DNA from 2 places in the Mesobacillus subterraneus genome. Region 2 is predicted to be linked to the other one. Evidence: predicted binding sites of a transcription regulator. Region 2 holds the regulator's gene; the other holds the start of a gene.

Region 1 (15,132 bases), 700 kb from region 2:
ACCAGTCACATGCTTCAATCCACTTGACCGTCCACGCAAGGCTGGTTCAATCGGGTCTTCAATCGTGAATGTTGAAAACAAGGTTGTCAATGAATTGGGAGATGAAGTAGCTCCTGGTGAAGTTGGCGAATTGATCGTCCGCGGTCCGAATGTTATGGCAGGCTATTATAAGATGCCGGAAGAAACAGCTGCCACAATCAAGGATGGGTGGCTGTATACGGGAGATCTAGCACGCATGGATGATGAAGGCTATTTCTATATTGTAGACCGCAAAAAGGACCTGATCCTGGTAGGTGGATACAATGTTTATCCTCGTGAAGTCGAAGAAGTATTATATAACCACCCTGATGTAGTAGAGGTGGCCGTCCTCGGAGTTCCAGATCCGAACTTCGGTGAAGCAGTAAGATGCTATGTCGTCAGCAAGAATCCAGAACTGACGGAAGAGCAGCTGCTCGACTATTGCCGGGAACACATGGCAAAATACAAGGTGCCAAGCGCGATTGAGTTTCTCGAAGAACTTCCGAAAAATACAACTGGAAAAATTTTAAGAAGAGCGTTGAAGAATCAGGTGTTACAAGGACAATCATCTTAATGAAGAGAGGCAGGCGCCCGTGCCTGCCTCTTTTTCTGTAAATGGAAGGATTTTTACCCATTTGACTAGAATGTGATTGAAGAAGGAGTTGATCAGTATGGGGAACATCAATTTACAACTAGAGGGACATATGGTCATTATCACGCTGAATCGTCCCGACTCATTAAATGCTTTTAATTATGAAACGCTGGGAGAATTACAGCAAGTCATTGAAGAACTCAGGTCAAACCGTGAAGCCAGGGTCGTTATTTTTATTGGAGCTGGTGAAAAGGCATTCAGTGTCGGGGCTGATTTAAAGGAGCGGCGAACTTTGTCTGAAGCGGACGTAAAGCGGAACATATACAAAATCGGCGAGGTCTTCACAATGGTTGACCAGCTTCCACAGCCTACGATCGCTGCCATCAATGGATTTGCCTTTGGAGGCGGCATGGAGCTCGCCCTTGCATGTGATTTCCGAGTTGCTGCATCAGGAACAAAGATGGGATTGACCGAAACAAGCCTGGCGATTATCCCGGGAGCTGGCGGCACACAGCGGCTGCCAAGGTTGATCGGACAAGCAAAAGCACTTGAACTGATTTTGACAGCACGCCGGCTGAAAGCTGAGGAAGCGCTTGACTATGGACTTGTCACAGCTGTCGTAAAAAAAGAAAGCTTGCTTGATGAGTGCATGAAATTTGCTGACATGATGCTGGCAAATGGTCCGGTTGCCCTTCAGCAGGCAAAGTACGCCGTCAAGCAGGGGATGAACGCAGACTTGCAGACAGGACTGCAAATTGAGCGCAAAGCATACGAAGTCACAATCCCGACAGAAGACCGTCTTGAAGCGCTGGCAGCCTTCAGTGAGAAACGGAAGCCAAATTTTAAAGGAAAGTAATTAGAACACGGCAGAGGACGTGTTTTTTGCGTAATTCCATTCGTTTTTCCACCGGAGTTGAGGGACCTCAACTGCCGCATATATTTCATGTTATCTATCAATTTTGCGTTGCGATTAATGGTTTAATCAATAATTCACCCGCATTTTTAAATATTTCAACCACATAATCAATAATTCGCCCACATGTTTAAATAATTCAACCACATTTTTAAAAGATTCTCCCCCTTGTTTAAAATAATTCAACCACTATAATCAATAATACTCCCGCGCCTATAAAAATTTCGCCCGCATATACGAATATTTCGACCAACTGCTTTATTGACATCCTGACAGCCATAAGATTTATAGGAACTGATTATTTCGATAAAAGAAATACTTTTCCAAGGTGCTGGAAGTATGTATAATATATTTTAATTGATTAAAGGGATTTGATTTTTACATAGTGGTAGAAAGGTGGGAAGCGAATGGAAAGCACATTGGTTGTTAAGCAGGCAACAGATTTTAAAAGAGGGATTCAATCGGGTATCAGTATTGCTATAGGCTATATGCCGGTTGCGCTTACCTTTAGCCTGATTGCCAAGACAACGGGGCTTGCACTTAGCGAGACGGTCATGATGAGCTTACTGGTGTTTGCAGGAGCGGCACAATATATATCCTTAAGCCTCCTTGCCCAGGGGATCGGAATCTTTGAGGTCATTCTCACCACCTTTATCGTGAATATCCGCCATTTTCTCATGTCTGCGTCCTTGAATGAAAAAGCTGAAGAGGATAGCGTGGGAGCAAGGATAGGCTATTCATTCGGAATCACGGATGAGACATTTTCAGTTGCAGCGACACGCGAGGGTACAATCAATGCCCGTTATATGTTCGGCTTGAATCTTACTGCTTACTCTAGCTGGGTCGTTTTCTCGGGGATAGGGTTCATCATTGGAGCCGGATTGCCGCAGACTCTTCAGGAAAGCATGTCAGTAGCATTATATGCCATGTTCGTGGGATTACTGGTACCGTCGATGAAAGGCAATGTAAAAGTTGTATATCTTGCCGTACTCGCAGCGGCGTTCAATTCGATTTTTACGATGGCTGAACTCATGTCTCAAGGCTGGGCTATCGTCTTGGCAACATTGCTGTCAGCAATTATTGTAGAGGCAGTAGAAACATTCAAGAAGGGCAGGGGGACAGAAACAGATGAGTAAAGAAATCGTCATCATGATCATAGGTATGGCCGTTGTAACCTACATACCGAGAATGCTTCCGTTTGTGATGTTCCGTGGAAAAGAACTGCCGCCATTCTTGCAGGGCGTCCTGAAAAATGTTCCTTATGCCACTCTCGGTGCGCTGATCTTCCCTGCAATCCTGTTTATTCAGGAAGATATCTGGTATGGGCTCATTGGGGCTGCCGCAGCATTTATTGTTGCTTTTATGGGGGCGAATGTCATTGTTGTCGTCATTGGCTCCATCTCCGTTTTGACTTTATATTCTTACTTTTTCTAGACCTGCGTCCATGCGGGTCTTTTTCTTTTTGCACGGGAGGTTGGGCCGGAAAATTAGTCATCGCGAAATGCAACTGAGGATAAACGGGCTGGCCAGATGATATAAAAGAATGAAATATTGACAAGATGACGGAATACATTATAATTAACTTTATTAATTCCGACTAAACTAATGTGTTTTATGAGAATAGGGTGGTTAAATTGTTTATAGACATCATTAATGTACACAAACAGTATGGAGACAAAAATAATCACCAGGTTGATATTTTAAAAAATATTAATCTAGGAGTGAATAAAGGTGAATTTGTCTCGATTCTGGGTCCATCCGGATGCGGTAAATCGACGCTTCTTTCAATCGTGGCTGGACTGACACCGGCAAGCAGCGGAGAAATTATTGTCTCTGGCAAAAAAATAGATAAACCAGGCAAGGACAGAGGGATGGTTTTCCAGCAGGCAGCGCTGTTTCCATGGCTTAACGTCCTCGAGAATGTCCTGTTTCCGCTTAAACAGGAAATGCCGAAGAAACAGGCAGAAGAGGAAGCAAGAAAGCAATTGCAAAAGGTTCAGCTTAGCAAATACCTTTCCCACTATCCTCACGAGCTATCAGGAGGAATGCAGCAGCGGGTGGCGATAGCAAGGGCGCTTGCGATGAATCCGGAGATCCTTTTGATGGATGAACCATTCGGTGCTCTGGATGAACAAACGCGTTCACGGCTCCATGAGCAGCTTGAGACCATTTGGGCGGAAACACAGAAAACAATCTTGTTCGTCACTCACAGCATCTCTGAATCCATTAAGCTATCAGACCGGATCATAGTGATGGGAACGAAGCCAGGGGTGATTCTTAAAGATATTAAAGTAGAGATTCCAAGGCCGCGCCATGAGCATAAAAAAGAGATGGTGGAACTGGAAGAATATATTATGAGTTATCTGAAGAAGGAGATCGACAAAGTCATCAGGGAGGAGCTTGCAGATGAATCCACACCTTAAGAGAATCATATTTTTCACAGCAGTCATTGCTTTTTGGTATACCGGAAGCAAGCTGGAATGGTGGATGCCAATCATTCTCCCGTCTCCGGAAAAAGTCCTGGAGGCACTGGTCACGGGATTCGAGGATAAAACCTTGATTTATGATCTGATCGCCAGCTTCAAACGGCTCGCGATTGGTCTCGGTCTCTCCCTGGTAATCGGAACTGGACTTGGGGTCTTGCTTGCCAAATCGAAAACGGCGGATGAAACACTGGGAACGGTCGTCCTTGCGTTTCAAAGTGTACCGAGCATTGTATGGCTGCCGCTCGCAATTATGTGGTTTGGCATGAACGAGAAGGCTGTTATTTTCGTGGTGGTTCTCGGAGGAACATTTGTGATGACACTTAATATCAGAGTGGGCATTAAAAATGTTTCACCTTTATTTATAAAGGCGGCAAAAACGATGGGAGTGACCGGCTGGAACTTATACAAAAGAGTTATTTTTCCAGCAGCGATCCCTTATGTGGTAACCGGCTCAAGGCTGGCATGGGCATTTGCCTGGAGGGCCCTGATGGCAGGGGAACTTTTAAGCACGGGACCAGGACTCGGCTATACGCTCCGTTACGCCTCGGATTTTGGCAATATGGGGCTCGTGATTGGTGTCATGATTATTATTGCTGTCATTGGAACAATTGTAGACCAGTTAATTTTCCAGCGTATCGAAAAATCGGTGCTTAATCGCTGGGGACTTGATTCTTAAAATAAGGAGGAAAAATTAATGAAAAAGGCTATCTTAATTTTAACAATGTTGTTTACAGCTGCGATGGTACTCGCCGGGTGCGGTTCAAGCGGTTCATCGACAACGTCAGCAGGCAAGGAAAAAATCGTCATCGGCTACTTCCCGAACATCAACCACGTACCCGCAATGATAGCAAAAGAAAAAGGATACTTTGAGCAGCAGCTTGGCGATGGAACTACGATTGAGTATAAAACATTCGCTGAAGGCGGTTCTTTCATGACTGCCCTGAAAACGGGTGAAATTGATGCTGGCCTTGTAGGACCAGGACCGGCGATGAACAATTTCTCAACTGGTGCTGATGTGAAAATCATCGCTGGCGCATCCACTGGCGGTACAGTGGTATTGGCTAGAAAAGGAGTCGAGATCAACTCAGTTGAAGACTTCGCAGGCAAGACATTCATTACACCAGGAGTAGGCTGCACACATGATGTTCAATATGAAACATACCTTGAAGCAGAGGGAATCACATCACAACGAATCGGCGGAACAATGAAACATCTTACTGGCCAGCCGGCACAATACGCAGCAATGCTGAAGTCAGGCAAGGTGGATATCGCAGTAGCACCTGAACCATGGGCTGCGGTAATTGAAAAAGAAACAGGAGCAGAAGTCGTCATCGGATGGGATGAAGTTTCCTTCGGCGAAACACTTCCTGCATCCGTAATGGTCACTTCCGGAAAATTGATCGAGGAAAAACCAGAAACTGTCCAGAAGATTATTGACGCACATAAAGATGCTGTGAAATTCATTAACGAAAACCCAGCTGAAGCACAGGAAATCACGATTAAAGACATAAAAGAAACAACAGGGCAAGAGCTTGAAAAGGATGTAGTCGAACTGGCATGGGGGCGAATTGGTTTTACCCATGAAGTCGATGCACAGGCAATCCAGGAATTCTCAGATTCATCTTACGCATTGAAGTTCCTTAAGGATAAGCCAGACTTCAAAACCTTGATTGACCGCAGCTTTCTAGATTAAAACAAAAGGGTATCAGGAATTTTCCTGGTACCCTTTTTGCTGTTAAAAGCAAATTGCTGAATAAGCGGATTCAAGTGGAATTTATGAATTACGGCAACCAAATCGCAGTTAAAGGTGATTTAGGTCATTCAAACAAGGAACATCTGCCCGAGAAGCGGAGGAGCAGAAGATTTCGGTAACATGTTGGAGGAACTTGTGCCCGAAAAGTGGAGGAACAGAAGATTTCGGTAACATGTTGAGGGAACTTGTGCCCGAAAAGCGGAGGAGCAGAAGATTTCGGTAACTTGTTGGAGGAACTTGTGCCCGAGAAGCGAAGGAGCAGAAGATTTCGGTAACATGTTGAGGGAACTTGTGCCCGAGAAGCGGAGGAGCAGAAGATTTCGGTAACATGTTGGAGGAACTTGTGCCCGAAAAGTGGAGGAACAGAAGATTTCGGTAACATGTTGAGGGAACTTGTGCCCGAGAAGCGGAGGAGCAGAAGATTTCGGTAACATGTTGGAGGAATAAGTGCCCGAGAAGCGGAGGAACAGAAGATTTCGGTAACATGTTGAGGGAACTTGTGCCCGAGAAGCGGAGGAGCAGAAGATTTCGGTAACATGTTGGAGGAACTTGTGCCCGAAAAGTGGAGGAACAGAAGATTTCGGTAACATGTTGAGGGAACTTGTGCCCGAGAAGCGGAGGAACAGAAGATTTCGGTAACATGTTGGAGGAACTTGTGCCCGAAAAGTGGAGGAACAGAAGATTTCGGTAACATGTTGAGGGAACTTGTGCCCGAGAAGCGGAGGAACAGAAGATTTCGGTAATATGTAAGAAGAGCATTTTCACCTGCCCTCAATAACTTGTTCTATTTTTAGGACAAAGGATTAAAATAGTTATAGACATGGTTGTACGTAAAGGGGGAGAAGCTATGGCGAGGAAGATGGGTTTTTATGGTGTGATCGCCTATGTGCTCTATGGTTTCGCGGTTTACTGGTACTTATTTTATTTTGCAGATACGAATCTTCCATTTGAGTTTGAAGGTTCGAGGGCTGATCCGGCAACATTTTTGAACGGAAGGGAATTAATGCTGAGCGAGGAATACTCAAAAGTTAGAAATTTATTATTCTTCCTGTCGACACCCTTTGAATGGCTGTTTTACTTTTTGATTTTACTCCTGGGACTTTCAAAAGCTTTTAAGAAATGGGGAGAAGAGACGGCGAAGAATAAGTATGGTCAAACAGCAATTTATTTAATTTGGCTTTCATTTTTTGCTTACATCGCGACTTTCCCTCTAAGTTACATCAGTTATACGCTCTCTAAGACCTATAATATATCCACACAGTCATTTGCCTCATGGATGAAGGATGAGTTGATTGATTTCTGGGTCAATTATGCCATGATGTTCGTGATTGTCATAGTCCTTTACTGGCTGATGAACAAGTTTAAAAGGTTCTGGTGGCTGTTTGCCTGGATGCTGTCTGTACCGTTCACTTTGTTTATCATGTTCCTTCAGCCTGTTGTGATCGACCCGCTGTACAATGATTTTTCCCCGCTGAAAAATAAAGAGCTGGAGGCAAAAATCCTTGAGATTGCGGGGCAGGCTAATATACCGGCTGATCATGTATTCGAAGTGGATATGGCTGAAAAGACAAATGCTCTGAATGCCTATGTGGCGGGAATTGGTTCGAATTCAAGGATTGTTCTATGGGATACGACTCTGAACAGGTTGAACGATGACCAAATTCTGTTCATAATAGCCCATGAAATGGCCCACTATGTGGAGAAACATTTATATATCGGAATCGCCGGTTATCTGGTCCTTTCTTTGTTCGGTCTGTACTTTGTTTCAAGATTGATGAATTTGGCAATCAAGCGGTGGGGAAAGGAATTTAAGCTAGAGCACCCTGGTGATTTAAGGTCGCTTCCGTTGTTCCTGATGTTCCTTTCGATGATCATGTTTGCTGCAAGCCCGGTTTCCAATCTTGTGTCCCGCTATCAGGAAACAAGGGCTGACCGATATGCGATTGAAATGACGGACAACAGTGATGCGGCGATTTCTGCTTTCCAGGAATTGACGAAATCGGGCCTTAGCCAGGTAAATCCTCCATGGCTGGTGAAAGTTTTCCGATACGGACATCCAACGATGCTGGAACGGATTTCAAGACTCGAGGATTATGAAGTAGAGAAAAGAAATGCACAGGAAGACGAATATTAAGGAAGAAAGCCCTCAAAATGAGGGCTTTCTTTTTTGGAATTTTTAAAGAGTCCAATGACCTTCCAGCACCTGAGTGCAAAATCGAGCATTCAAGTCAATGCAATTCGAGCTTATATAAAAATATCTCAATTAATTTTTTCGAAAGCTGTCTTTATTTGAAAATAATAAAATATCCCCTATATAGGGGATATCACTCATCTAAGTGCCGAATTGTTTGTTGAGATCTTTCAATTCTTCCGTCAGAGTTAAAAACAGGATTTTGTCTTTTTCATCGATTGCTTTATCAATTTTCGTCATCAATTTTTCTTTCCTGGTATTCAGCTGAATTTCGGAAATAAGCATGTCAACATACAGGTCCAGAACAAAAGATTCCTTGGCTTTAATGCGTTTCATCACACTGGCCTTCATGATTTCAGAATACGGTTTTTCTTTCACTGACCTCACCTCTTAGACCTTTTTTATATTATATGGATTATTGAAAAGATAATCAACTAAATTTTTATAATTTTTAGAAAATTTATATTCGGACACAAATTGTGGCTAAAAATAAAACTTTTTCTGTAAGTAAAGAAAATTTCAACACTTATGGTAAAATAGGGTATAAGGTATTATAGGAGGTGAAGGAATGACAGGAAACACAGGAAACACAGGAAACACAGGAAACACAGGAAACACAGGAAACACAGGAAACACAGGAAACACAGGAAACACAGGAAACACAGGAAACACAAGGAACTTAGTCGAAGAGTACGAAATAAATCCTTTTACCATGATAATTATTCCTGAAGAATACGGCAGCAGGGTTTACTCCAGGGTGATCGAGCTGGAGGAGGAGTATTTATCCCCATTCAGACCAATAGATATTATCAAAAAAAGCTGCAAGTATTTTGGAAGCAGCTACGAAGGCAGAAAGGAAGGAACGAAACAGCTTACCGGGATCACCCATAAAACCCCCATCATTGTCGACCCTATAAGCTCCATATATTTCATGCCTACAAGCTCGCCTACAAAACCGGACTGCATATGGGTTTCACATGAGCATGTATTATTCCATAAGAAGGTGGACTCCCACAGTACACAGGTTACCTTCAGGAATAAGAAATCCATGATTCTGCCAGTATCCCATCATTCATTTGAAAACCAACTGCTAAGGACATCCCTGCTGCGCACCAAATTCATGCAGCGGATGAAAGAAACCGAACGAAAAGCACTATACCTTCTTCATGGTCCAAGGTTCAATGATTCACAAGGATATCCTCATGCCAGTCTCGTCAGTGAGGTATATAGGGATTAATCAAGGAATCCGGTTCTTATCCGGATTCCTTTTCAATGGCTGTCCAGAATTATTAAATGATTTTATATAAAGTTTTCTAAATCCAGCTCCAGCGTCTATCCAGTTTTCATCCCTGAAATTGCTTCCCGGAGTATCTTGCGAGAATCGTTAGCTTTGAGCAGCTCGAGTCGTTTGTCTAGCTGCGGCTCCTAACTCCTCGAGACGCTTGTCTAGTGTCGCCTCCTAGAAACTCCGAAACTTCAACTCCGCCGGCAGAAGCAAAAAGCGCTTCTTTGTCGGAGTCTCCAGTTTCTCCGTTTCTGGGCAGTCGGCTATACATTTCGGTTACGGTCCTGCCAATGAAGTCAAAAAGCGACTTCACTGTCAGGCCCTCCAGCGCTTGTCGGGGCAGAACGAGGCGCTTGCGTTTTTTGTGCTGTCTTAAACCGCTTGAATAGGTAGTGGATCATCAATTCCTGGACTTTGTTGCGGATGCGGGGATTGAAGTAGTTATGCTGTTCTTCGTAGCCTTTATAGATGAAGAGGAACATGGTGAAGGCGTCATCTCGTTTTACTTCTTCAACCTTAAGGTTATTCTTTTTGAGGTAGCTTTTCACTATGGCGAGTTCTTTCTGGACTGCTTTCATTGTTTCTTCAATTAGCTCCAAATAAGGCTTCTTCAGTTTAAATGGACTATTTTCAACGACAGAAAGGTCCCGATTGAGCACGACCAGTACCATCGGCAAATAGATGGCCTGCTCCATAATATCGCGGTCTTTGTCAGGAATCCTTGTCATTTTGCTCTATCCCTTCAAAATAAAATAAGAACACTTGTTCGTAATTATCGTACTGGATTTTGAGGAGAATTTCAAGAGGGGTAAAAAATTTTCCTCCCACTATCATCTTCTCCAAAAAAAAAGGAAACTTGCAGTGCTGGTGGGTTGTTGGCTTTCTTCAGAAAAACATTGAAGTAAAAGCAGGAGATTTATTTCTGTTATCGAAATATAAAGGAAACAATTTACTTTGGAAGGATGGCTCTCGAAATGGAAAAACGATTTATTAAAGCTGAAGATTTATTTGAATTAAAGTCCGTTACGGACCCTCAGTTATCACCAGATGGAAAGAAGTGTGTATTTGTCCAGACAGAGATGCTGGGGATAAAGAATGATTATGCCTCTAATTTATACATAATTGACATTGGAGAAGGCGGCGAGCCGAAGCAATGGACTTACGGTGAAGGTCGCAACCATTCCCCAAGATGGTCACCGGATGGAACGAAGCTGGCTTTCGTTTCGAACCGCAGCGGCAAGAACCAGATATTTGTGCTGGATGCTGCTGGCGGCGAAGCAAGGCAAGCTACTGATTTCAGGAATGGTGCGAATGGTCCCGTCTGGTCTCCGGATGGAGAAAGGATCGCCTGCTCCGTATCCTTGAAACCTAATGAAGATTTGCTTGCAAAAGAGGAGGAAAAGAAGGATGAAGGGAAGCTTGAACCGTTCGTAGCACAGGAAATGAAATATAAATCAGATGCAGCTGGGTTCTGGGACGGAAAATACAAGCAGACAGACATCGTGAATCTTACAGATGGCAAGGCTGAATTAGTGGCAAAAGGCGAATCAGACTACCTTCTGCAGTGCTGGTCTCCTGACGGCAAAAGTCTCGTTTTGGCGGCTGATGAGTCACCTGAACGCGACTTTTCGTTCAAAAGTGATTTATGGCTGATGGATATCGGAACAGGGCACAAAACTAAGCTCACAAACGGTAATGGGTACTTCGGCAATGCAGTTTTCTCACCTGACGGAAAATACCTTGGCTATACTGGGCATGAGAGAGAGTTTGAGAATGCAACGTTAACCCAGGTTTGGATACAGGAGCTCGAGACTGGAAATATCCAATGTGTCACAGAGAATATGGATATCCTTGTTGGAGACGCTGTTGCTGCAGATTTCCATCAGGGAGCTCACAGCCCTGGATTGATCTGGGGGGAAGATAGTGAGAGCTTCTATTTCCTTGCGACCGACCAGGGAAATACTGCTTTATACTTTGCAAACCTTGCTGGGGAAGTGTATCCAGCACTTCTTGATGAGCAGCATGTATATGGGTACACACTGGACCGTAAAAACCAGAGAATTGTCGCAGCGATCAGCAATCCAGTTCTCCCGGGGGAACTGTTCCAGCTTGAGGTGACCACTGGAGAAATAAAACAACTGACCTCTGTAAATGAAAAGGTTATGGAGTCGGTCACTTTATCGCGGCCAGAGCAAATATCTTTCGAGGCCAGTGACAGCACACAATTAAATGGCTGGATCATAAAGCCGGCCGGATATGAAGAAGGTAAGAAGTATCCGCTCATTCTCGAGATTCATGGGGGACCGCATGCCATGTATGCTAACTCGTATTTCAATGAGTTCCAGGTCCTGGCGGCAGAAGGGTACGGAGTCCTCTTCATTAATCCACGCGGCAGCCATGGCTACGGGCAGCACTTCGTCAATGCTGTGAGAGGTGATTATGGCGGCGGAGATTACCAGGATGTGATGGACGCGGTCGAGTACGCGCTGGAGAAATACGATTTCATTGATAAGGATCGGTTAGGAGTGACCGGCGGCAGCTATGGCGGATTCATGACAAACTGGATAGTCGGACACACTGACAAATTCAAGGCAGCCGTCACTCAGCGTTCTATATCAAACTGGATCAGTTTTTATGGCGTCAGTGACATCGGGTATTATTTTACAGAATGGCAGATTCAGGCTGACCTAAGCGATCTTGAAACATTGTGGAAGCATTCACCTATCGCCTATGTGGATAAGATCAATACACCATTATTGATTCTTCACAGCGAAAAGGACTATCGCTGCCCAATCGAACAGGCAGAACAGCTATTCATCGCCTTGAAGAGACAGGGAAAAGAAACGAAGTTTATCCGATTCCCAGAATCCAACCATGAGCTCTCAAGAAGCGGAAAGCCTAATCTCCGTCTAGCCCGCTTGGCATCAATCGTCGATTGGTTCAATAGCCATTTGTAAAAAAAATCAAACTAATACCCGCGGCATGAGCTATGCCGCGGTTTTATTTTTGAAAATTTCTCCAGATAAGTTTAAGTTTAAGGTTATAGGTAAAGAAGGAAAATAGTAATAATGTGCTGCTTTACTATCCATATTGTTAATCAACCAGACCGACATGAATCAAAACATCGCAAAAGCAACAAGTTAACAATAATGACTTAATAAATTTTAATTTTCATCAATACTTATAAATCGGAAGGGTTTTTCGAATGAGATCTGATAGGCATCAACATACAAAAAGTAAAAAGAGGATCAGATGGTCGAGCATTTTTTTCCTGCTACTCCTTATTGTAGGAGCGGTTGCGCTATATTCCTATATGCAGTACCGTTCGGGGGTAAATCAATCTGAGAAGACAGCAAATGAGAATAAACAGGTGTACAAATTTAATGGTGAGAGCGACCGGAATGGTCTCACGAATATCCTGTTGATTGGCAGCGATGCTAGAGAAAAGGAAACATCGCGTTCAGACACAATCATGATCGCCAGTTATCATCCAGATACAGAGTCATATAAATTAACCTCAATCATGAGGGATACTTATGTGGAGATTCCGGGACACGGGATGAATAAAATCAATGCTGCGTTTTCGCTTGGCGGCCCGGAACTATTGAGGGAGACAATAAAGGAAAACTTTGATGTAAGCCTGCAATATTATTCAATCGTCGATTTTGAAGGGTTTGTCCATCTGGTTGATGAAGCATTCCCAGAGGGGGTTGAAGTCAATGTTGAAAAGAAGATGTCAGAGGGAATTGGTGTCACACTGGAACCAGGTGTGCAAAGACTGGATGGAAAACATTTGCTTGGATATGTCCGGTTCCGCCAGGATGCAGTCGGTGATTTTGGCCGTGTAGAACGCCAGCAAAATGTCATAAAGGAAGTCGGCAAGCAGTTCGCGAGCATTCAGACACTGCCAAAGCTGCCTAAATTAGTGGGGGTACTTACGCCGTTTATCAATACCAATATGGATACAGGCGATATTTTATTTATGGGAAAAGGGCTGATTTCGAAGGATAATCGGAATATCGAAACACTGAGGATTCCTGTTGAAGGCTCGTTTGAGAACCAGCGGGTGAGCGGTGCAGGACTAGTATTGGCGATAAACTTTGAAGAAAACAGGGCCGCGCTGCAGGAATTTTTAACAAAATAGATAACTTGTAAAAAATTACCCAAATTAAGAATTTGGGGTGTACAATTATTTCTAAGAGGTAAATACGATAAGGTAATCAGAACTCTGCCCAGTCCTGATTACCGAGTGCTTTGGACAAGGAGATTTCAATGGATGTAGAATTATTGAAAGAATGGTTTACAATCGAAAACATTATGGATTTGCTCAACCAATACCGATCGTTTGGCCCAATTCCAGGAATTTTGCTGCCGATGCTGGAAGCTTTTTTGCCTTTCCTGCCATTGTTTCTATTTGTTATGGCAAATGCGAACGCATTTGGGCTGTGGCTTGGGTTTCTATTTTCCTGGACTGGAGCAGTTCTCGGTGCTCTGCTCGTTTTCTTGATTTTTCGCACGTATGGCCAGGGACGGATCCTAAGGTTTTTACAGCGTCACCCCAAAGTCCAGAAGGGGATGAATTGGATAGAACGCCACGGGTTTGGCCCGATATTCCTGTTGCTGTGCTTTCCCTTTACTCCATCTGCCCTCGTCAATATTGTTGCAGGGCTTTCAAAAATAAGTATGGTAATACATGCATCGCTCGCATGATAACAGGGAAAATGGTGATGATCTTTACCATCAGTTTCGTAGGTTATGATATTCGTTCATTGATCACCAATCCGGCGCGGACTGCGATCGTTCTCGCAGTAATTGCCATTCTGTGGTATATCGGCAAAAGAATTGAAGTAAAAATGAATATGAGTGTAGGAAAAGACGATAATGACAGATAGCAGGATAACAGGTGGTGAAGGAAGTCGATGAAAGAAATCGTGAAAAGGGAAGGGCTCGAATGGATCAAGGCTTTTGCTCTCGGAATGATCATTTTTATCTTTATAAGGATCTTCTTTTTTTCCAATTATGTAGTTGAAGGGGAATCTATGCTTCCTACACTGGAAGATGGGAATAAAGTCGTTGTCAATAAGCTTGGATATGAGACAGAAAATCTCGAAAGATTTGACGTGATTGTCTTCCATGCCAATGAGGATGAGGACTTTGTGAAGAGGGTCATCGGCCTGCCAGGCGATAAAGTTGAATATCGAGAGGATAGGCTATTCATCAATGGCAAAAAGGTGGAGGAACCATTCTTGGATCAGTACCGCAACCAATCCCCAGTGGGCTACTTGACTGGCGATTTTACGCTTCAGGACTTAACAGGGGCTGAAAGCGTGCCTGAAGGAAAACTATTTGTCCTTGGTGATAACCGTCTTGGGAGCTGGGACAGCAGACAGTTTGGTTTCATTTCAGAAAAGCAGGTCGTTGGCAAGGTTAATCTCAGATACTGGCAGCTAGAGGAAATGGATGTATCGTTCTGAGCCATACATATAGAGAAGCGGAAAGGCTCGTCATTTTTCGAGTCTTTTTTTATTTCGTTCATGTTAAACTAATAAGACCATTATAAAATAGGGCGGAGATTACATGCAGGGAACATTGCCATTGATCAAAACAAAATTAATTGTTCCTGGCTTACAGGAGCAATGGATAAGACGAGCAAAATTATCAAGAAAAATGAAAGCGGTTTCTGAAAAAGCGCTGACCATTATTCAGGCTGGCGCAGGTTATGGCAAGAGTACGGCACTGGCCTTGCATGTCAAGGATGAGAGCCAGTCATGCTGCTGGTACACAATCACTTCTTCCGATGATGATATTCTTCCGTTTCTATCCTATTTGACAGCCTCGATTCAAACCTTGTTCCCGGATTTTGGCCATGAGTTAATTACTTATATGAAAAAAAT
Region 2 (15,132 bases):
TTCATAAAAAACGAGCATGTACCTAAATGGTCTCATGCTCGTTTTAGTATGGATCTTAGTTTTGCTCAAGCAAAGCTTTCACTCGTGCAACTACATTGTTCACGGAGAAGCCGTACTCTTCGAGGATCTTTTCACCTGGGGCAGATGCACCAAATGTATCAATCGCAAGTACTTCACCCTCATCACCAACATAACGATGCCAGCCAAGTGAAGAACCCATCTCGATTCCAAGGCGTTTCTTGACCGACTTTGGAATTACACTTTCTTTATATTCCTTTGACTGCTGTTCGAAACGGTCCCATGATGGCATGCTCACAACCGCTACGTCGATGCCTTCAGAAGCGAGAGCCTCTTGTGCGTTCACTGCAAGGCTGACTTCTGAACCTGCTGCCAGAAGCAATGCATCAGCGTTGTCTTTTCCAGCTGGAGAAATGACGTAAGCACCTTTAGATACGCCTTCGTATGCGTTCTTGTCAGTATCTTTGATTGTCGGCAGGTTTTGACGAGTTAACACAAGAGCGGTAGGCGTCTTAGTTGATTCAACTGAAAGCTTCCATGCAGCCGCCGTTTCGTTACCATCTGCAGGGCGGATGACTGACAAGTTCGGCATAGCGCGAAGTCCAGCAAGCTGCTCAACTGGTTCATGTGTAGGACCATCTTCTCCAACTGCGATGCTATCATGTGTGAATACGTATGTTACAGGTAAGCCCATTAACGCAGCAAGTCGGATTGCTGGCTTTAAGTAGTCGGAGAACACGAAGAATGTTCCGCCAAATATCTTAAGTCCGCCGTGGAGTGCCATACCGTTCATCGCAGCACCCATAGCGAATTCACGAACACCAAACCAGATGTTGCGGCCTTCGAATGAACCCGGGAAGAAATCACCTGATCCCTTGATCATTGTTTTGTTTGATCCGGCAAGGTCAGCAGATCCGCCGATCAAGTAAGGAAGGTTTTTCGCGATCCCATTAAGTGCTTCTCCAGAAGAAGCACGGCTCGCAAGGCTTTTTCCTTCTTCATATACAGGGATGTCCTTATCCCATCCTTCAACTAACTCACCCTTCATTGACTTTTCAAGCTGGGCTCCCAGTTCAGGAAATTCACTCTTATATTTTGCGAAAAGCTCGTTCCAAGCCTGTTCCGCTTGTTCACCTTTATTAGCGATTTGTTGTTTGAAGTGATCGTAAACTTCACTTGGAACATGGAAGTCTTCTTCAAAAGTCCACTTATAAGCTTCTTTAGTTAGCTTCAATTCGTCCGCACCAAGAGGAGCACCGTGAACATCTGATTTACCAGAAAGGTTAGGTGATCCATAACCGATAACCGTCTTGACTTCAATCATTGTTGGACGGTCTTCATCCGTCTTTGCTTCTTCAATTGCTTTGGCGATTTCTTCAAGATTGTTACCATCTTCGACACGGATGTACTGCCATCCATATGCTTTAAATCGGCCCTCAACACTTTCTGAGAATGACTTATCAAGATCTCCATCCAAAGAAATATCGTTCGAATCATAAAGAACAATCATTCTGCCTAGCTTCAGGTGAGCTGCCATTGAAGCTGCTTCAGCAGAAACACCTTCCATTAGATCGCCATCACCGCAAATACTATATGTATAGTGATCAACGAGATTGTAATTATCCTTATTGTAAACAGCAGCGAGATGGCGCTCAGCCATTGCCATACCAACAGCCATAGCAATTCCCTGGCCAAGTGGTCCAGTTGTTGCGTCTACCCCAGCAGTATGACCAAACTCAGGGTGTCCTGGAGTCTTGCTTCCCCATTGGCGGAATTGTTTAATGTCATCCATTGTCAGATCATAACCTGCAAGGTGCAGCAAGCTGTATAACAGCATAGAACCGTGTCCAGCAGACAACACAAAGCGATCGCGGTTAAACCATTCAGGATTTTTAGGATTGATGTTCATGTAACGAGACCACAATGTGTATGCCATTGGAGCTGCCCCCATTGGCATGCCTGGGTGGCTGGAATTTGCTTTTTCAATTGCATCAATTGATAAAGTACGAATGGAATCAATCGAAAGCATATCAATTTCTTTAAACATTATATACATCCTTTCTATAGGTACTGGCTACATCCTTAATATTATAGCGAGAGAAATCATTATACAACAAATTGTGCCTGAAAGAGACAGAAATGGCCGTATTGTTATCTATTTTGACACAAATGAGCTGTTGATATGTAAATAAAGCCTTTGTAAACGAAAAATAATCCATAGCAGTACGTTAGAAATCAAAAGCCTTCATTGTATCTGGGTAATCCCTTAGGATAATTCCCACTTATTTAGGGAGTTGAACCAAACCACATTATTAACTTCGAAAAATTCGACAAAATAAAAATGGAATACATGTACTATGTATTCCAAATCAGTATCTATTTAATGAAGCTTTTTCTTCGCTTTTTCTTCCTTGAGCTTATCAGGCGTAACATCATTGCCTTCTGGATCCACGATGGTAACACCTTTAAGTGTATTGAGCATAGAAGACCGGAAAGACTGGAGATATTCGGCACGAAGCTTCGTTTGTTCCTTTGCTTCTTCTTCCGTCAATTGAGATGATTTTGCTTTCCTTGCCAGTTCATTGATTCTAGCAATTTTATCACTTGATAGCATTGTAAAGCTCCTTTGTTAAAAATTACGTCAAATGACATCTTACTAAAATTCTAGGGATTTTACAAGAATAGAGCTTCGTTATTCTTTAGTGTCAATATACTCAAGATATCTTCGGTTTACAGTAGCCTTAGAAACGTTATACCCAAATCCTCTTAATGTTGCAGCTATTTCAGCAAAGGTCAGTCCATTATTACGCAGCTTAACGATTTCCTCAATTGGCATTTCTTTCCGGTCACGCCCAGAATGCTCCCCTTGATTTTTCAGATTACGCTGTGGCTTGTATCCATGCTCAATCGCTCGTTTCATACCTCGCTTAATCTTAATATTATGGATCTTCCTCTGATACTCTTCCACCATACTGACAATCTGCAGCACCATAGAATCTGATTCAGAGAGCTGGAGTTCTCCACTGTGGGAGACACTATATAATTTCACATTTTCTTTTAATATACAATGAAGAATTGCCACCTTGGCATTACCCCTTCCAAGTCTGGTTTCGTCCTGGATGAGCAAGGCCCCTATCTTCTTGTCCTTGATCAGTTCCAGCAATTGGAGGATCCCTTCCCTTTCAAGGTCATACCCACTAGCTTTTTCTTTAATGATACTTGCTACTTCAAAACCATAATTGCTAGCCAGACGCAGCAACTCTTCTTCCTGCCTTGCCAGCGAAGTTTCCTGCGTTTCCTTCGTTGTACTTACGCGGCAATAAACAATTGCTTTCATGTAGTCACCTTATTCTAGTCAAATCTATCTTTCTGCTCCTGCAATTTGGGTAGGTTCCATCCGTTCAGCTACAACGGGAATTACCAATTCATCTCCCGGAAAGACCTTTTCCCCAATGATTCCGTTTTCTTTTTCTACCCAGCTAACGAATTCATTTTCGGTAAAATTATGTTCACTGGCAAATGTCTCTGCAATTTCCCATAATGATTGTCCTTCTTCTATAGTAACAGTTATGTATGCATCTTCGTTATTAAGTTGCGCTTTTGCTACGAGCGAAAAGATTAAGCTGACAGCAAGCAGGATCATGGCATATGAATAGTTTTCCCATAGTTTTTTCATTAACAGCACTCCTTGCGAATGTATGTTCGATTAATTGATTTCATTATAAAACGAACATTTGTTTCGTGTCAACTCAAAAATTCGAACTTATGTTTGTATCTGTGGAATAGACATGGTATAATTAGGACAAGAAAATATACGAGGTGCGTGAATATGACAAAGTTATCTAAGCGTCAACAAGATATATTTGAATTCATAAAAGGCGAAGTCAAGAAAAAAGGGTATCCGCCATCCGTACGCGAAATCGGTGAAGCTGTTGGGCTTGCTTCAAGTTCCACTGTCCATGGACACCTTGCAAGACTTGAGAGCAAAGGCTTAATCCGACGTGACCCTACCAAGCCGCGTGCAATTGAAATTCTTGAAATAGAAGAAGATAGCCGCATTCCTAAATATAATGTGGTAAATGTACCTGTTGTCGGTAAAGTAACAGCTGGTATGCCGATCACGGCCATTGAAAATGTAGAAGAGTACTTCCCTCTTCCAGATCGCCTTGTTCCACATGATGAGCAGGTTTTCATGCTGGAAATCATGGGTGACAGTATGATTGAAGCAGGTATCCTAGATGGTGACTATGTTATTGTTAAACAGCAAAAAACTGCTAATAACGGTGACATTGTTGTAGCGATGACAGAGGAGGATGAAGCAACAGTTAAGCGCTTTTTCAAAGAAAAGGATTATTTCAGGCTCCAGCCGGAAAACCCTACGATGGATCCAATTATCCTTCGTAACGTATCCATACTCGGTAAAGTTATCGGTGTATACCGGCATATGCATTAGAAAGCAAGCGGGCTCCGCTTGCTTTTTTCTATCAATTAAACTTTTATCATATGAGACTAGCACATTTAAGTATTAATTAGGCAGAAACCCTAACAACTTGTACCTCTCCACATAAGATAATGTGTAAGTATCTTTCATGAGGAAGGAGTTGAGTTTCTAATGGGATACAATCGTAATGACAACGATGTAGCAGGCGTATTCTACCCTAAGCGTGACAGAGACAGAGTCAGGGCAACTGTTGATTTTGATGACCTCTGCCGTGCTGTACGTCGTTGTATCATTGAGGATTTAGTAGCAGGTGCTCAGGATGATCGAGATGATGATCGTGACCGCCGCCGAAGAAAGTGTGGCTGCAAATTCTAACACCAAACTAAAAGAATCCCGAAAGGATAGTCCTTTCGGGATTTGTCTATTTCCATTGAATATTTTGAACAGGCAGTACACCTTTTAACTCTTCATTGTACACAGCTTTTTGATTTTGAGTAAGCCATACATGTACAGCTCCGCTATCTTGATTGGTTCTGATCAACCGTCCCATTCCTTGTCTTAAGCGTAGGAGCATATAAGGTATATCTACCTCTGCAGTTGGATTATCCGCATGCTTTCTTTTCGCCTGGAAGACTGGGTCATGAGGCGGGAATGGCAATGAGGCAATGATGACTTGAATCAGTGACTCTCCTGGCACATCCAATCCTTCCCAAAGACTGTAGGAACATAAAACCGTCTCAGTTACAGTCTGGAATTCTTTAACCGTTTCACTGATTTCACGGTCACCTTCAAACAAGATAGGGAAACTCCATTCTTGTTTTTCAGTCCATGCCCGGAATCGTTCCATTTCCTGCATTGACGAGAATAGAACAAGCGAGCTTCCATTGCTGCTTATAATGTCCAACCCTATTTTATTCCATTTTTTTACTTCTTCATCCTCGATGTGTCCAACCAATTCCATTTGTTCTTCATAATCAAATGGTGACGATACAGTAAAGGATGAGTATTTTTCGATTCCTAGGCTTTTCGCTATATAGTTGAAATCTCCCGCTTGAGACAAGGTGGCTGAAGAAAATACAAACGGGATATTTTGTGAAAATACTTCTTTTTTCAATATATCCTCAACTAGTCGAGGCATGATGACTAGAGATGTTTGCACTTCATTCTCTTCCAGCCAGAAAATCCCTTCGTCGTTCTTCAAGAAAACGGAAAGACCGTATGCGAAAAACTCGAGATACTCTTCCATGATTTTTAAATGGTATTCGTCAATCAGGAACATTTCCGCGTCAAACACCAGCTGGTCCATTAAATCGCTAACCTTTTTCTCTAGTGTTTCTGCAGTTTTCCTGATATTTGATAGCATCGGTACTTCTTTTCGATTAGAACCTTCTTTCGCAGATGAGTTTTCAACCAAAAGGTCAAACCATGAATCATGAAGCTCTAATATATCCTCAATTAAATACAGTGATTCCTCTCGAACGTCCTGGTGCATATATCCTGTCAGGACAGTGGTCAAAGTTTGTGAGTTGAATCGGTATGTTAGTCCTTTTTGAGCTGCAAATTCAAGCAAGTGACCCTCATCAAAAATCACGGTACTTGCATCTGGAAGCAATGGCATCTGCCCTTCCCTTTTACGGGAATCTTTCGTCCAGACATGCTCCATGTAAAAATCATGTGAGCAAATAATCAAATCGCCGGCATGGCGATAGTAATCACGGTTCAATGTTTGGCCGCAACGGTGGCGCCAACTGCATGTTGAGCATTGCTGAAGTGGATCCCAGGCCATTGAAGCCCAATTTTCATTTGTCACCCATGGATATTCCTTTCGGTCACCATAGCGAGTGAATGAATTCATTGAAATCCCTTCATCAAAGATGAAATCTGGCAACTGATCATGGACGTCAAGGATTTCTTTTACATCCGAGGTGTTTGAAAGGTCATCAAGCTTTTTCACGCACACATATTGCTCTCTTGCTTTTGCCAATCGGACATCGACCTTCAACCCGAGCGCTTTTTCGAGTTTTTCGATATCACCGCCCTCTTTAACGAGCTGTTCAATCAGTGTTTCGTCCGAGCAGGAGACAATCGCCGGCTTACCCATGTATCTTGCGTATAGGATGGCATAAATGAGATAGACGAATGTTTTACCGGTGCCTACGCCAGCTTCGGCGAAAACAATTCCTTTATTCTTGAAGGGCCTGCTCCACTTGGAAGGCCATATAAATCTGCTCATCACGGAGTTCATAGCCCTTTTCAGGCAATATATCGTAAAAGACATCACCAATGTAATCCCCCTAATAAATCAAAGAATGTATCGTTTTTACTGATTGTAAATGGAAGTTTATTTGTCATTCAGGTTCTCCTCGACTATTGATTCCGGCAAAAAAGCCAGCTTTTATCATAACAGATAATCCGTCATTTAGTGAAAGAAATGAAATAAAAAATATAGGTAAAAATCCTAATACCAACATTAGGAATAAACTGTTAAAATAATCCTGAATCTACTTATAGAAAATTTTTATGAAATCTAAAAAAAACATTTACCTACATAGTTAAATAATACAGACTCAATATCGGGCGAAAATGAAAAACAATGGTATAAAGAATTTACTGACTCGGAATCCAAAACTTGATATGGAGGGAATACAAGAAGTATGAAAAGAAATGATTGCATCATTCGTAAGGAAAAGTCAGGTGATTATTCAGGGATAAGAGAGATTAATCATAGGGCTTTTGAGAATGGAGAAAATGAAGCCAAGCTGGTTGAACTTATACGGGCTTCTGAACATTACCATCCTGACTTGAGCCTGGTAGCTGTTAAAGATGATGGTGAAGTCATCGGACATATCCTATTCAGTATCATCAACCTTGTTACCGAGCAAGGCACTGTTCCAACATTAGGTCTTGCGCCAATGGCAGTGAAACCAGATTATCAAAATAGCGGAATTGGTTCTGATCTCGTCAACAAAGGTATCAAAACATGCAAGGCTTTAGGTTATCAGCATATATTTGTCCTTGACCATCCGAACTTCTACCCTCGCTTTGGATTTTCGCCAGCAAGCCAATTTGGGATAGATTCTCCTTTCCCAGTGCCAGACGAGGTATTCATGGCACTTGAGTTAAAGACAGGCTCTTTATATGGATTACAGGGGAAAATTGAGTATCCGCCTGCATTTAATGCTGTAAGTTAAACTTAAAAGTGAGGAGATACTGAGCATCTCTATCTCACCTCACTTTTTTTAAACAATAAATCATAAAAAGTGATGCCAAGAGCCAACCCAAAAGGAGCTCCAAAGTCCAGGTTATCAAGCCGCTCTGACCAAAGTAAATAGTTTGAGATGTAAGTTACAGTCATTAAGAATACAAAGGTACCCGCGAATTTCAATATAGGTTTTTTAATATCGATTCCAGGTAATTTCTTCATATTCATAATGACGAGGATCATTTGAAAAAGCCCAAATAACAGCAGGAATATAACAAACCCAATTACAAATCTAAAGGAATTTGGCGTGTCGATATCTGTTAATATAATAAACATCGTACCAAGCAGGCCGATTAGAAATACTACATAAAGCAGAATAGTAATCCACTTTTCTTTTTTGCTAATCACTGTTAATCCCCTACTCCCCAACAAACAATTCAGATTCAAGTACCTCAACCTGCTCTTTATCTGTTAACCTGCCGTAACCCTCATTTTCTTTGTCGCTGATAATAGTAGCCGTTTCTCCTTCAAACCAAATCCGATATTGATACAATCTTTCAGGCATATTCTTTTCTTCCTGGATAAAGAAAGTGGCTATCATACCTTCTATTCTTGCCATTTCAACTTTCGTGTTAGGCGACCACTTAATTTTATCGAAGGCTTGCTGAATCTTTTTCAGCCTTTCAATTGAGGCAATGGTTATTTCTTCACGATCTTTCATCCCCTCTTCAGATATCTTCTGCACATCTATCCTCGTGAGCTGCGGATCAAAACTCTCACTGCAGCCTGCAATGGAAAGTAAAATCACAAGTAACCCTACACTAAGTTTTTTCATCTTAATCCCCATCCTGTTTGCGATTTGCTCTTAAATCAACCAGATGGTAGTTTTCTTCTGAGATTTCCTCAAGTGAAGTGATAACTTCAAGAAACCGCTTGTACAAAACCTGAATTTCCGGCTGTTGGTCTATGATTTGAATGGTATCATTAAAAACATTTTCATTTTCATATGTATGTATCTCAAGCCATTTCGTTTTATCTGTCTTGCTTTGGAGATGAAGTGTCTTTTTGTCTAGGAATCTAGAATAAACCCGGTCTGCTTCTCCCTGGATTTTCAGGTATTCCTGTTCTTTGCCTGACTTTATATGGTAACTATATATTTTTACAAACACTTTAATCCCCTCGAATCCGTTTTTAACTTAATATCATTCATATAAATCTCCCATATTATTAGTTAGGGGAATATTGTTTTCTTCCAGTTTCTCCATGATTTTGAATCTGTTGTTCTGCACCTTGCTGTTGTAAGGCAGTTCAATCACTTCTCCAGCTTCTGTGACAAGATTTAAATGATCCACTACGGTTACCCCATTATTTTTCACGAAAATTTCTTTTGCTTCTTTAACATCCTCCCAATAATAGGAGTTGATGGTGTTGAACGTTTTATAATCATTAAAATGCATTCCCTGATCATCAAGGTAATAATAGTTTGACACGCCGAACATGAAGAATGGTACGCACCCTAACATAACGAGAAGTGAGATCCACTTGATGCCCTTCCATTCGAACTTCCACGTGAAAAATAAATATAGAAGTAGAGTTACCGCTATCCAAAGCATTCCAATCATGAAAATTACATATGCAGATGATGGTGTATCATAAAACCATTTATCCACTGACAGGTAAAGATAATCCTGAATAATATACACAAAAACGAGAGGCATAAACAAACTGCTGATGATTAAAATAATTGCTGTCACAAGGATTACATTAGATGAATTCTCTGTATTTAAACTTAAACGCGCCATCATATTTCCTCCTTCTCCCTGGATAAATGTTAATACGTTTAACCAGGGAGAAGGTTTCAAATATTCCAAAAATTTACTGGAGCAAAATTTATGGAACAATCCACATTAAAAATGCTTTTCCAATGGCTCCGTACACTGTTTGTAGCCATTTCTTCCATAAAACTCAATGCTCGTATCGCTCGGCCACACGATTATGAACTCGAACTTCATTTCATCAGCCCATTCATTGACACGTGACAGCAACTTGCTCCCTGTCCCTTTTCCCCTATATTCTGGAACAGTGTATACATTGGTCATATAAGCAAACGGATGAGTGAACCTGCCTGGACGCGGAACCTTATGAATCAGTTCAACGTAAATATGGGAAACGATTTCCCCTTCATTCTCAGCAATCCAGACAAACCATTGCCCACTTTCCAGCACAGATTCAAGGAACCCTCTGCATTCTTTTTCAAAAGAGCTATACCCTACTCCCTCACCCATTTCGGGGTAATCTTCGAGCGTAAAGTCCCATCTCATTTTTATTAATTGATCAATATCCCTTTGATTCGCTAATCGAATTACCATGTTTCCCTCCGTTGATATAAAAATGTTCGCTGCTTTTAGGTGATGTTCCTCTGCCCTCTTATCTGCTTTCCTTTCTCTTTTTCGCAAAAAAATAACTCAATCCAAAAGGAATCAATGGAACGAGAGCTAACAGCCTAAACCCATTTTCCGCTCCCAGAAAGTACAGGGACGGATGGGTAACTGCCATTCCGCCGATAAGCAGAAGCCTCCAGGATTTATTTATCAAGCCCCAAATAAACAGGAAACCGAACGCTACAATCAATAGCCAAAATATTGTCCCAGCCATATCTCATCCCTCCTAAAAAACTTCATGAGTGTTTTTCTTCAATGCACCCAAATCATATAAAATGCCAGCATCGCTATTCTCACACCACATTTCCTTCACTTTGCTGCCTTCAAATAAAAAAATCATGATCCCTGTCTCTTTTACTCGCTGACTTTCAGATGGGATATCGAACCAGCCGCCTTTGTATGTCATCCAGCCGGTGTAACGTACTACCAATTTATTGCCCTGCTCAATCAAATCATCCAGCACCCAAATATCGTCATGAAAAACGGATCGGTACCATTTCATGAAATTTACCATTGATTCCCTTGAGTTTTCACCATTACGCGAATGGTAAATAAAATCCTCTGTAGTCAGTTCATCTATCACATCGAGATTCCCCTCTGTAAAATATTCACTGAACCATCTTTCAGCTAGTAATCTCTTATCATCGCTAATCATATCCCCACTCCTGATCAAAGTTTTTTATCCAGCAGCCACAGGCCACCAATGTTAACACCTCTGAATTCCTCCATATTACCTTGTTCATCTTTTAGCAACAATGCTCCTTTGGCGAACAGCAAATACCAATCAAACGAGTAGCCTTGGATTGAATAAGTTTTGATCTCAGTTTCCAACTCATCCTCTATAACTACCTGAGTGACTTTTACACATTCAATGCTAAAACAATTGTATTCCGTATGATCACTGATATGTTTCATAAACGATTGTTGATGATTCGGTACAGCTGCTCCTAAAAAAATCAAAAGAATAAACATGATACTAAATAGGTATGAATAGTTAAACTTATGCTCAATCAGTAAAATCCATAAAGCAACGGATGATAGAAAACTAACCCATAACAGCCAGCCAATGTCAAAAAACATATTTGCCAAGAAAGAGTTGATAGAAAGGAAGATCAAATAACGAATAACTTTGGCGATTGGACGAGCTTTTATCTTTTCTTCTACTTCTTGCTCCAATCCAACTGTCTTTTTACTGATAAATAAATAATAAATGGAGTATAAAATCACTAAGCCCATACCTATTCCAGAAATAATTAAAGCACCTTTATCCATACATATCACCCTAACCGAAAAATTTCAACATCCTAAAAACTAAGGTTGAACCAGCAGCCATGCCCTCCCTGAATAATTTGTTATGCTCGGATAGAGATCCGTTAGGGTATGCTTATACCCTTTCACTAATGAAAAGTGAAACTGCATCAAACAACAAATTGGGCACTAGCTGTCCCTTCCTGGCTGAAGATGCCAGTTCGATCATCTCCGCATCTTCAGCAACTTTTAAAGCAAGAGATTCATATAACGGGCTTGACTCACTGCATTCATTAATTGAGAATTTTCTGAATTTATTAGAGATTATTAGAAATCAAATATCACCGAATCCTTTTATATAAAGACATAATACTGATTAGAATAATATAAACAGCAAAACCGGCAATCAGCACGAGAATCAAATAGTTTTCATGAATGAAAGTAGTAGGATGTTCTTTCGGACTAACGAATCCAAGTTCAAACGGATATGCTTCCTCCATTGGAGTCAATGAGGTATGCTGCTCAATAATTGGAAAGGTCTGTCCAAGTCTATGCTTGGTCAGATCATAGTCTGAAGTGACCGTGACTGAATCAAAAAGAGGAGTAATCGTCACTCCAATCCCAACCGATGAAAATGAAATCAGAATTAATCTAAGTGACAGCACTTTTTTTATCACATTAGTCCCACCATAAGTACAACTTCCTGGTTTCTTTCATTTCTTCAATTAAACCATTGATGCTACCTGACCCTTGTTCCACGATATCTGGACAAAAATTATAAATTTCTTTTGCAATTGCCTTTAGGTCGCCTCTTTGAGGGAAAGTTTCAAAATTTGCTTCCACCCAATCATAGTCCCCGCCTATGATCTTGAAAGGGTATCTCCTGTTCCATTCCTTGAGTTTAGATATAACCATATCGTTATTTATTTCATAATTGTCCCCATTCGTCTGCTGCAGCTTCAAGATATCAAACTGGTCTGACCCTGGCATGATGGCGATTTTTTCACGATCTGATTCACATATAAAGGGCAAATAGTTTATTGACTTAAGTTCCTCCATTAGTTTTAAAACAATAGGCTCCGCTTCATCCTGATTGACTGCCAAACAAATCCCAGCAATTTCAGGAGGGTTATCTGTATACAGATTCGATTTGTAAAAGGGTTGCAACCTGCCATTTATATTCCTTTTTATGATTTCAAGAGCTTCATCTGAAATTCCGCTTTGTTCCAGTTTAAATTCGGTTTCTTTACTCCTGCCAAAACTAAAAATATTTTTCCAATTCATTTCCATTCACCTGCAATCTTAATTAATCAGATTAAAATACGGAATGACTAGATTGGCATGTTCTACTGGCCGGTGGTTTTCTATGTAGTAGTCCTCCGCTTTCCAGTATCTGTTCCTGAACTTTTCGGTGTTCTGCTGGGTTTGATAGCTTTCCCGAGCAAATCTTATATCCCTTGGACAGTCTATAAAGACGGTATAATCAAAATATGGTCTCCATTCCTCTCTCTGGAGAAAAACTCCTTCAACAATAAAAACGGATTTGCCTGCAAACTTCAGCTTTTTATAATCATGTTGATCCATCTCATTATCATAAAATGGGAGGTCGATTTCGTCTAATTGCATCAAGTTATCAAATAAGAATTTCCTTAACCACACTACATCCCACTGCAAGTAAAAATACTCCTGCCATTCCTCGTGGCCGGTATTGTATCTTTTCGACTTTCCAACAATATGGTCATCCATATGAATGATCATATTTCCAATGAGTTTTTCAGTAAGCATTGAAGAGAATTTCCTCACAAATGTTGTTTTTCCTGACCTGCTAAGACCATCTACACCTATAATAATGCGTTTATTTTGACGAACAGCACAAACAATTTTTCTCAATAATTCATCTACACCGTCCATATCGCAGCCTCACATTTAAAAGTTAAAAATACCTTTACTTATTCGCTAGGTCGACACATATTTCCTTTTTCAGTCAAAAATAAAGCCGCCTTTTAAAGGCGACATTATTTGCATTGCAATTTGTTATTTATTTTCTCTGCCTCTTCAATGCTTTCTTTCAACCAAATGGGAGCATTGGTGTGTGCAAAAATTTCTGCTGCAGTCATCCAATATACTCCCTCCACTTCATCTATACTTTTCGCATATGGTTCGCCTGCATCAATTTCACAATAAAACACTATGTCGAGCACTTCCCTTCCATCCGGAAGAACAAAAGATGTATTCCGAACATATTTAACATCATCCTTTAATGTGATGCCCACTTCCTCAAAGAGCTCCCTTTTCAAAGTTCGCTCAAGTAATTCCTTTGAAAATCCCTCGTTTTCGACCGTTCCGCCAACAAGCGAAAGAAGCCCTCCAGCATGTTCTTCTTTTGAGCTCCTTTCAATAATCAGCCACTTTCCTTCCCTGTAAATAGCACCTTCTATATTTAAAATAAACATTTGTGATCCTCTTTCCAATTGTTCTTCTCATAATCGGATACACTCATTTGTATCCCTTCTTTAAGCCGAAAGGCCTGTAACTTTTTTCAAAGGTCCTAAGCAGGAATTTTTACCAAAAAGTTACACATAATTATTACCATTTGAATTTACTGAAAATTCGATAAATTTACACATGCTTTTCCAACATTACTACTTGTATAATAGTAATACACCTGGTATTACTAAAGGTCGACCAACAAAAATAGGAGAGTGATCAATTTGTTAGAAAACATTAGTTTTGCAATGGTCATCGGTGGATTTGTTGGACTGACAGCGCATGTGAGAAAACGGGGCAAGATCATCATGCCGAGAAGGACAAAAAAATTCATTTACCTTGGTTTCTTAGAAGAAATCCTCACCGGTTCATTAGCAGCTGCACTATTGGTAGTCTCATCTGAAGCCGATTCCATGCTTAGAGTATTTTTGATGTCCATCATGGCTGGTTTCGGGGGTGATGCCTTACTAAGGGGACTGGAGTTATTTCGAATAGGAAGCAGGAACCCGGGTGGGGAGGATATTGGCAAATGAAAAAAATACCCCAGCCTAAGAGAGAGAAGTTTGCTAACGCCATTGGTCAAGCAGCTTCCAAAGTGCTTGTTTTTTTTTTGATGAAAATGAACTTGGGAAAATTTTTATCCTCGAATACTTTCCGCCACAAACTTTCTTACCTTCCATTAGATTTTATTTACAATCCCATTCTTTTTCACATTTTAAATAGAAGCAAGGGGAAAAGTAAGACTAAAACCATGAGGAGAAAATTATGGACTTAAGACTTTTCCAGCAGATGAACAAGCTTTCTGGACAAATATCACCTGTTGATCATTCGATGATCTTCATTTCAAAACGACTCCGGTATGTGTATCTAATTGTAATTGTAATGCTATTGTTCAAAAACCGAAAAAACAAAAGGATTGCTCTTGAAACGGGAAGCTCAGTACTGATAAGTGTAATTGTGCAGTTTTTCATAAAATTATTTTACGCTAAACCTCGTCCTTTCCAGAAAAGACGAGTCGGGATTTTGATTCCGTCCAAAATGGATTCATCTTTCCCAAGCAAGCATACAATCCTGGCTTTTGCAGCCTCAACTTCAATATTGTTGTTCCATCGGAAATTAGGAACCATCATGATGTGGATGTCAGCGCTAACTGGATTTTCACGCATATGGGTTGACCACCACTATCCATCCGACATCCTCGGGAGTGCACTTCTTGGATCACTGATTAGTTTGGTGACTCGCATCGTTTCATTCAGTAAGTTCGGTAACAATCCAGAATCCAGCTAACAACTTTT

Evidence for each region. The regulator LexA, encoded in region 2, represses DNA repair genes until DNA is damaged. The targets are predictions, from matches to a motif close to CGAACATATGTTCG.
Region 1: LC048_RS15655 (YhjD family protein) is a predicted target of LexA. The motif match lies at 9,994-10,007, and genes of this name have one in related genera.

What each region holds. Positions count from the first base shown of each region.
Region 1 is NZ_CP129019.1:3,008,184-3,023,315, reverse strand. Features, by position in the region: gene LC048_RS15710 (fatty acid--CoA ligase family protein) at 1-592, shown strand, start outside; gene LC048_RS15705 (enoyl-CoA hydratase-related protein) at 690-1,466, shown strand; gene LC048_RS15700 (AzlC family ABC transporter permease) at 1,931-2,659, shown strand; gene LC048_RS15695 (AzlD domain-containing protein) at 2,652-2,957, shown strand; gene LC048_RS15690 (ABC transporter ATP-binding protein) at 3,158-3,946, shown strand; gene LC048_RS15685 (ABC transporter permease) at 3,930-4,685, shown strand; gene LC048_RS15680 (aliphatic sulfonate ABC transporter substrate-binding protein) at 4,704-5,702, shown strand; gene LC048_RS15675 (M48 family metallopeptidase) at 6,610-7,896, shown strand; gene LC048_RS15670 (IDEAL domain-containing protein) at 8,095-8,331, opposite strand; gene LC048_RS15665 (competence protein ComK) at 8,522-9,190, shown strand; gene LC048_RS15660 (hypothetical protein) at 9,366-9,551, opposite strand; gene LC048_RS15655 (YhjD family protein) at 9,535-9,966, opposite strand; gene LC048_RS15650 (S9 family peptidase) at 10,213-12,195, shown strand; gene LC048_RS15645 (LCP family protein) at 12,444-13,382, shown strand; partial or broken gene LC048_RS15640 (TVP38/TMEM64 family protein) at 13,511-14,130, shown strand; gene lepB (signal peptidase I) at 14,158-14,712, shown strand; gene LC048_RS15630 (AfsR/SARP family transcriptional regulator) at 14,816-15,132, shown strand, end outside.
Region 2 is NZ_CP129019.1:2,313,068-2,328,199, forward strand. Features, by position in the region: gene tkt (transketolase) at 56-2,065, opposite strand; gene LC048_RS12045 (DUF896 domain-containing protein) at 2,399-2,632, opposite strand; gene LC048_RS12050 (YneB family resolvase-like protein) at 2,711-3,355, opposite strand; gene yneA (cell division suppressor protein YneA) at 3,380-3,694, opposite strand; gene lexA (transcriptional repressor LexA) at 3,848-4,471, shown strand; gene LC048_RS12065 (hypothetical protein) at 4,631-4,834, shown strand; partial or broken gene LC048_RS12070 (ATP-dependent DNA helicase) at 4,881-6,811, opposite strand; gene LC048_RS12075 (GNAT family N-acetyltransferase) at 7,114-7,650, shown strand; gene LC048_RS12080 (hypothetical protein) at 7,680-8,069, opposite strand; gene LC048_RS12085 (hypothetical protein) at 8,080-8,496, opposite strand; gene LC048_RS12090 (hypothetical protein) at 8,498-8,830, opposite strand; gene LC048_RS12095 (hypothetical protein) at 8,864-9,466, opposite strand; gene LC048_RS12100 (GNAT family N-acetyltransferase) at 9,569-10,030, opposite strand; gene LC048_RS12105 (hypothetical protein) at 10,089-10,316, opposite strand; gene LC048_RS12110 (ester cyclase) at 10,329-10,757, opposite strand; gene LC048_RS12115 (hypothetical protein) at 10,772-11,374, opposite strand; gene LC048_RS25075 (DUF2332 family protein) at 11,487-11,678, opposite strand; gene LC048_RS12120 (hypothetical protein) at 11,692-12,027, opposite strand; gene LC048_RS12125 (DUF4253 domain-containing protein) at 12,029-12,634, opposite strand; gene LC048_RS12130 (kinase) at 12,653-13,261, opposite strand; gene LC048_RS12135 (NUDIX hydrolase) at 13,366-13,803, opposite strand; gene LC048_RS12140 (DUF4257 domain-containing protein) at 14,062-14,370, shown strand; gene LC048_RS12145 (hypothetical protein) at 14,367-14,612, shown strand; gene LC048_RS12150 (undecaprenyl-diphosphatase) at 14,603-15,124, shown strand.